DNA from 2 places in the Sporomusa sp. GT1 genome. Region 2 is predicted to be linked to the other one. Evidence: riboswitches for the same ligand, from Rfam matches in the RefSeq annotation. Region 2 holds a riboswitch; the other holds the start of a gene.

Region 1 (4,200 bases), on a different contig from region 2:
TACGTCAAGGCTAAAAAATAAGAACATCTTCCATACTAATTAAACTATGCAAGCAAAAAAATAAGGGTGTCGCAGAACGCATTTTGAAACCTGATATGCGAGATAACCGACTTAAGAGTTAATTATGTACGGGAGTGCCAAATGGCACTCCCGTACATAATTAACTAAAACTTAACTGTTTTGTAACCTGTAAGAAAAGTCACTATGCCATAATAAAACAAGATAGCTATATATTACCAACTTACTTATTTACTTTTAAGGAGATGGCAAAAATGACGACCAGACGGTATCCAATCATTGTACAACTTACTGCTATTTTTACGGTGACAATTTTATTTTTTCTCGTAATATTAGGGTATGTGCTATATAGTTACTCAAACACTACAACCGCGATAGTAGAATATAGTGATAAGGTTAACACTGCCTCGGCAAGGCTGATCATGGTCAAAGATGCCCATACTGATTTTACCCGGGCGCTGCTGAATATGCGCGGTTTTCTGTTTTATGCTGACGGGGCAGTTCAATACGAACAAGGTTATCGCAGCAATTTTGGCAACAGTTATGAGACGGTAAAAAAATATAATGAGACTGCCCGGAATAGCGATGAAAATGCTGGACAATTAGAAAAACTGCTGGCTGAATATCTTGTACTTGGCGATAAAGCGATAGCAGCCAAAAAAAATAATGATCCTGACCTGAACAAAGTACTTAATGCGGGGCGTCAATTAGTTGACCAGATTGATGCTCAGTTTGTAGTTACGGCCCAAAAACTAGGCAACGCCATCAATGCCGATAGCAATTTTCTAATCAATCAGTCAAAGGTGCAAAGCCAAATCGGGATGATGGCCGGTACAATTGTGACGATTTTAGCAATACTTGTCGCGGTTATTTATAGCAGGCAAGTAACTGTCCGTCTGAATAACCTAAAAACAGAGGTATCGGCGGTTGGAGCGCTGGACTTAAGCAGACCAGATTTCCATGCGACTCGCAATGATGAAATTGGTGATATGGCCGAAGCTATTATAAATATGAAGCGCACACTACGTGGTATTGTTGGCCAGATCAAGAACAGTGCCGATACATTGGCAGCATCGTCTGAAGAACTCACCGCGAACTCAGAACAGTCAGCCCAGGCGGCTAACCAAATTGCAGCTTCGATTACCAGAGTAGCCACAGGAGCCAATGAGCAATTAGCAGCGGCCAATGAGGCATCTACTGTAGTTGAGAACATGTCGGCAGGTATACAGCAGGTAGCCGCCAACATAACCCAAGTTGCAGAACAATCCATCCAGGCGGCCGGGAAGGCCGATGAAGGCGGCAAGGCAGTTGAACAAGCAGTTAGCCAAATGCTTCAGGTTGAAGACACTGTTAACACTTCGGCAGAGGTCGTGGCCAAGCTGGGGGAACGCTCAAAGGAGATTGGCCAGATTGTGGACACTATTTCCGGCATTGCCGGTCAAACCAATCTGCTGGCCCTTAACGCAGCCATCGAGGCGGCAAGGGCGGGCGAACAGGGAAGAGGCTTTGCCGTAGTAGCCGAGGAAGTCCGCAAGCTTGCCGAGCAGTCCCAGGAAGCAGCCAAGAAGATTGCAGAACTGATTGGGGAAATCCAGGGAGACACCGATAAAGCTGTCGTGGCAATGAACAACGGTACGCGAGAAGTAAAAGCCGGAGCTGAGGTCGTCAATGCCGCAGGAAGGGCCTTCCATGAAATCGTAGAAGTGGTGTCGTGTGTATCCAAACAGGTGGGTGAAAGTTCTGCGGCCATTCAGCAAATAGCGGGCGAAAGTCAGCAGATTGTGGGAACGGTTACAACGATTGACACCCTCAGCACGATGTCGGCCGGAGAGGCTCAAAACGTTTCGGCAGCCACTGAGGAACAACTGGCTTCAACGGCAGACATTGCGGCCTCCAGCGAAGAACTGTCAAGGCTGGCTCAAGCACTCCAAATGGAAATGGTTAAGTTTCGGGTATAGAGGAAGAAATCGGCTGTCAACTAATGGGCAGTCTCCTGCCCGATTAAGCAACAAGCAGTTCCGGTGTAGAGATATTGTGCATTTTTTACCGGATTTCTAAAAGTAATTAACCTGTTTTTAATTAGAATATAACAATGGATTTTTATTTATTTGTTATGCTTAAAATACAGACTGCATCAATCATTCAATTATCTCGACAAGCGGGATCAGGAGGTGCTATCAGATAAATGTCGCGAGTTAGATTTAGGGATGTTTTGAACTTGCTGCTTCAGGCTTTTGTTGTTAGTGCCTTGCTATTATTATTGTTTTGGCCAAGAAGTTAAATTAATACGGAATTCTGTAAAAAAAATTACAGAGTTTGGGGAACCAGGTAATCTTGTTTTTTGAGCAGATAATTGGTTTAGTGATAATTAAATAATGGAATTTTTCACACATTTAGCAGGATTTTGACGATAGATGTATAAAAAGATTATATAAAAGGAATAGTGGGCAAACTTTCCAAAAGGAAGGGACGCAAAGCCATGGGTCTAAGGATGAGTTACATCTATGATTGCCAGGTTGCATTAAACATGCAATCTGGTTTTTTTATTTGAAGGTTTCAATCTTGCGGTAGTGGCCTTGGTATTAAATTGTGTGGATGGTGAACTTGAATTGATAGTCCTGAATAGCACTAATTCTAGCGGCTCAGCTATTGAATGGTTGACGATATCCCGGGATAACAGCGGCCGTAAGCAGCATGAACAGCATATACAAGAAATGGAAAACGGTTACGGTTATCGCCAGATTTTTCAGGACAGTCCTGTGGTAGGTATTATCATTGATCCTGATACAGGCAATATTCTTGATGCCAATCAGGCGGCGGTAGACTATTACGGCTATACTCTTGAAGAATTGCAGGTAATGACGATACGTCAAATTAACATCGCCCCGCGGGGAGAAATAGACGAATGTATAAATAAAGTAAGCAGGAATCATTATAAGGCAATACCGTTCCGTCATAAATTGAAAGATGGGAGCATCAGAGAGGTAGAAATATATTCCGGTCCTGTGAAGCTAAAGGGGCGAATACTGATTCACTCCCTGATTATCGATGTCACGGCGCGAAGAAGGGCGGAGGCAGATTTGCGGGAAAGCAACCGGCGCCTGCGGGACTTCGCCGAAGCGGTATCGGATATCAGCTTCATTATTGACGAAGACGGACGCTACCTGGATGTGTTCGGCGACGAAAGAATGCTCCCTGTGCCGGAGACAGAGTTTTTGGGCAAGACAATTCACCAGGTATTATCGGAAGATTCGGCTGATTTTATTTTAAATGAAGTGCAGCAGGCAATTATTTCCGGCATACAGCGGAAAGGAATTTATGAAATACAGATTGGTGGAGAAAAGCAATATTTCTTGGGGCGTACGGTGCCGCTTACTTATATAGTCAACGGCAAAAGGACGGCAGCGGTTATTGCCGCCGATATTTTGGAACAGCAAGAAAACACGTTGCAAATGATTTATGAGCTGCGGCGCAGAAGCGATATTATTAACAGTGTCCTTGACGGGAAAGTGGATAGTAATGAAAGTTTTGCTTATACTTGCAGCAGTCTGGGACTGGATATAAACCTCCCTGCATTTGTATGCAAAATCTTAAATTATTCATTTGATTCCGGTGATTGCAATTCACAATTAGCTAAGATTAACTGCGATCGGAAACGTAAAGATAAAATGATGATCGCATTAAGTGAAATCCCAAATTGCATAGTTTGGGGCTGTCAGGATGGTATCTATGTTTTATGTTATGCCACATTCGGCAAGCATGAGTGGGAACGCAGCAAAGAAATAGCTTCACTTATCAGAACTAAATTATTGGAAGATGACTCCAGTATGTCAGTTATGTCAGTGTTTGTAGGCATCAGCGAAGTACATACCGGTATTGAAGGGTTGAAAAAAAATTGCCGTCAAGCGCTGAGTGCGGTGCTTGCCGCCCGCAGCAGGGCGGTGGATGGAGGCGGGGTTGTCCATTACCGGGAAGCCGGCTTGTTTCAATTTGTTTCCGAGCCTTTAAGCGGCAACGCTGCCAGAGAATATATTACGCAACATATTGGCAACTTGCTGGAATATGACCAGACCAAACAAACCAATTATTTGGTGACTCTGGAAGAACTATTGCGCGGTGCGAGTATAAGGGAAACGGCAGAGAAACAGCATCTTCATCCTAAAAGTGTGATATATCGCCACA
Region 2 (4,200 bases):
AACCGCGCCGCCATCTTCACAAATATAATCCCGCTAGCCGCAATGGCGCTGTCGGTAGTATTGCTTCACGAACATGTAGGCTGGCATGAAATTGCCGGCGGCATCTGGATAATCTTCGGGGTATATCTTACTACCAAGAAAACCCGGGCGGTACGGACAGCATAAACGTATCTTCCACGGTAAACCCCTACCTCTACTTGAAATTGGTAACCAATCACCTGTGACTAATAAAACGGCTGAGAGTACATCTCTCAGCCGTTTTATTGTCTGGCAAGGCACCACCCGCCTGAACCTGCCAGATTCTTTAACACGGAACTATATCTTCCTGGCAAGAATACAATTCACCGCATGGCGATGCGGAATTCCTGCCGAATCGCAGTCAATGATTTCTTCCCCACAGCGCAAAATCTCCCAGTCATGATAATACCCGGCCAAATCTCCCGACGAAAAGAAAAATTCATTCCTTTCCCAATCAGGTGCTAACTTAATGAATGGCTTTTCAACAAAAATAAGATGAGCGTTTAAGCCACCGGTCTTTGTATATTGTTTATACTTATCAAAATGCTTTCGCCGCTCTGCCGGCGGCAAGAATTGGAGTGAGCCGTGAGAGTAAATCACATCATACTCTTCCGCCAGGTCATAGCCAATCATATCAGCATGAATAACATTCACCGCATAACCTGACAACCGGCTATAGCGTTTAATCTTTTCCACACCGGGCGCGGAAAGCTCCAAGGCATCTACTTGCAAACCGCATTTGGCAAAGTAGATTGCATCCCGGCCTTCGCCGCTGCCAATATCCAGCAACCGTTTATTCGCTGTGTCGCCCTGCAAAATGTCGATAATTTGCCCGGCAAGCTCTGAAGGCTGTATTCCCCAATAGAAGTTCTCTTTCCGATACTCTCCGTCATACGGCCCTGCCTTGCCTGCAAGACTTTCTCCTGTCAGCAGGTAGTCAATGGACACGCCGAACAATCTTGCCAAAGGCGGGAGCAGCAGGGTATCCGGCAAGGCATTGCCCTGCTCCCACTTGGAAATGGCCTGCGGCGTTACCTTTAGTAAGTCGCCAACCTTTTCTTGTGTATAGCCTTTTTCTTTTCTCAGCAAAGCAATTCGCCGCCCTAGTTCACTATCATTATGAATCATAGCATCTTCCCTCTTTGAGTTGTTCAGTACTGACAACCTCATTGTAAACTAACCGCAATTTATAAGTCCAGCAAACTATAGTTGCAAGTGTTCAAGGCTAATTCAACCTGTGGTTGTTTTTATATTACTGGTATATTGAACTGTTAAAAACCCGGGAGCGTCCCGTCGCTTCTATTAAGATTTGGCAAGGTTTATTAACATCTATTAACATTTATAGAATGTTTATACAAATTCATGTTATTATCTTAGCGTATAGGGTATTAGCCAAATGTAAAGCCTGGAATATACATAAATACATATTGAGCATACTTATCGAAAGGTAAGGACGCAAAGCCATGGATCTAAGGGCGAGGATGCCTATGACTGCCAGGTTGCCGTTTGGTTTAACCGCTAAACGCCTCATAAACCAGCTATGGGGCTGGTTTATTTGTTTGGGAAAAACAGATTATGAAAGGAGTTGGCGAAATGGAGTTGACCTCATTGCAAAAAAAAATACTGGAGTATATTGATTACAACCGGATGAGTACAACCGAAATAGCCGATGCTATGCATAAAACGGGAGAGTTGGATCCCAAATTGCAGATTTTATTGCCTGGCAGCAGAGTAGCAGGACTCATTCACTATATTCCTGCGTTCAACAGCTCTAATTATCATGTACATAATTATATCCGCAGTACGCCTAAAGACGCTGTAGTTTATATTGATGCAGTGAATTGCGACGGCAAAGCGATTATTGGTGATCTGATTGCAAAATATATTTTTTCCCATCGTCAGGCCAAAGGCATCGTGGTTAGCGGCTTGGTACGCGATGTTCAACAACTGATCAAAGAAAATTATCCCATGTGGACTTATGGCCGGTCGCCAATCGGTTGTATTAATACAGATACCGGCTTTGATGAGGATTATTATAACAAACGTAAACAGGAGTTGGACGGTGGAATTATCGTTGCTGATGATTCTGGTGTTATCGTAATCAAAAAAGACCAGATTACCCAGCATATGCTGGAACGGTTGGAATTTCTGGGAAAACAGGAAGCTGTCTGGTCTGATTGTATTAACCGGTTACAATGGGATACTTTTGATACTATTTGTTTAAAAAAATACAATGAAATTAAATAAGCCGGGATAGCTCACTGCAAGCTGACAGTTGCTGTTATGAACCACTGAAAATCATGGCTAGGATGTGAACAAATGAATTGGGATAGCCTTCCTTTATTGATAATACTGGCGTTATCGATTATCGGCAATAACCATACTGTAGCTGTAGCTGCCTTGGTTCTGCTGCTCATTCCCAGATTAGGTCTTGAAAATTACCTGCCGTTTATAGACAAGCACGGTATAAATATTGGTATTGTCATTCTGACAATTGCCGTCCTGAGCCCGGTTGCCCAGGGTCATATAGCTATGAATGACATGCTGGCTATTTTCAAGTCACCGGTTGGCTTTCTCGCAGTTGTGATTGGGGTTTTCCTGGCCTGGGTGGCAGGTCAGGGAGTCATTTTTATGAAAGAATCGCCGGAAACAGTGTCGGCTCTGATTATCGGCACAGTTATCGGTGTTTGTTTCTTTCGCGGGCTGCCTGTCGGGCCGCTTATTGCCGGCGGTTTGGTGGCACTTTTAGTAAATGTATTGGGGTTATTCAAACGATGAACAAGCACGGGTAACTTATATTCGTGCATTTCAACAAGGAGCTAATGACTAATGAAAAAAAAGTTTTTTATTCTGTTGATAATTATTAGTTGTATCCCATTGCTCGGAGCCTCTCTTTTTTCTTTTTCATTGTATTATAAATCCCTCCAGGACGATTTCTATTCACTTAGTACCAGTGAACTGGAAGTATTAAAGTCAGAAACCCGGGATTATATCGATAAACACCTTGAGGTACTTAGAGGGACCGCCCAGACCGCCCCGGTAAGAAATTACGATCTCCCGGCGGCAGGTCAGCTGCTGAGTGACACACAGAAAGTATTTACCGCACTTGCCATGACTGTTGATGACAATAAAGGTAATCAGCTGGTAAGAGGCGATAATGCCAAATTAGTAAAGGTTGGCGACAGGACTTTTTATCAGGAAGCGATACAAGGAAAAGAGGAAGTAATTTCTGAAGTTCTGATTAGTAAGACAGACGGCAAACCGGTAGTTGCTATCGCCACACCGATACGTACGGAAAATGGAGCAGTGACCGGCGTTTTGCAAGCCTCCATCAATCTCTCATTTCTTAAAGACTTTGTCATTAAGCGGTCTCAAAACGGAGTTACCGCCTACATCCTCGATCAGGACGGAAAAATTACCGCCCATCCCGATGAACAGGTTTCAAACGAACGCAAGGATATGAGCAGCCTCCCCTTTGTGCAGAAGGCAAAACAAGGTCAAAGCGGCAGGGAAGAAATCATTGATGATAATGGTGTCCGTAAGCTGGTCAATTATGTGTATGATCCTAAAACACGCTGGATTATTTGCATGGAAAAATCCTTCGATGAATTTAATGCTAAAAATGACAGACTACTGATGGCAAATCTCTCTATTCTGCTGATTACCATCCTGGTGGTAGGCTTCATCAGTGTGTTTGTTGCCAATTACATTACCAGGCCTATTATCCAACTGGTAGACGCCACTGAAGCTATGAAAACCGGTAATTTGAACATTGAAATAACCAACCAGCAAAATGATGAGATCGGTAAGTTGGCACAGAACTTCAATGCAATGATTGGCGGACTCAAGAGCCTGCTTAGACAAGTATTAGTCACGGCTGAGGCAGTTTCATCGTCATCCGGACAGTTAACAGCCTGCGCGGCCCATTCTGAAGTTACGGCAGGACAAGTCGCCAATTCCATTGCGAGCATTACTGACTCTGTCAACGAACAAGTGGCTACTCTTGATACTACCGCCTCGCTGATAACCGAAATTGTTGACAACATTCAACAAATTGCTGCCGATTCCACTGCAGTTGCTTCCGTATCAGAAAGGACTGCTCAATCAGCAATGGACAGCGGCAAATCAATTGAACAGGCAGTTTCCCAAATGCAAAACCTTGCGGTCAATGTTGAAGAATCC

What was found. Region 2 has a riboswitch for cyclic di-GMP ahead of GT1_RS12795 (RraA family protein). Riboswitches for the same ligand answer to the same signal wherever they lie in the genome.
Region 1: it holds a riboswitch for cyclic di-GMP, as region 2 does, so the genes downstream of both, GT1_RS12125 (PAS domain S-box protein) here and GT1_RS12795 (RraA family protein) in region 2, are expected to answer to the same signal.

The regions. Positions count from the first base shown of each region.
Region 1 is NZ_BMBX01000009.1:80,864-85,063, reverse strand. It holds gene GT1_RS12135 (pyridoxamine 5'-phosphate oxidase family protein) at 1-21, shown strand, start outside; gene GT1_RS12130 (methyl-accepting chemotaxis protein) at 273-1,976, shown strand; cyclic di-GMP riboswitch class I at 2,455-2,542, shown strand; gene GT1_RS12125 (PAS domain S-box protein) at 2,589-4,200, shown strand, end outside.
Region 2 is NZ_BMBX01000010.1:77,101-81,300, reverse strand. It holds gene GT1_RS12805 (DMT family transporter) at 1-165, shown strand, start outside; gene GT1_RS12800 (helix-turn-helix domain-containing protein) at 316-1,146, opposite strand; cyclic di-GMP riboswitch class I at 1,439-1,525, shown strand; gene GT1_RS12795 (RraA family protein) at 1,612-2,265, shown strand; gene GT1_RS12790 (DUF441 domain-containing protein) at 2,338-2,796, shown strand; gene GT1_RS12785 (methyl-accepting chemotaxis protein) at 2,926-4,200, shown strand, end outside.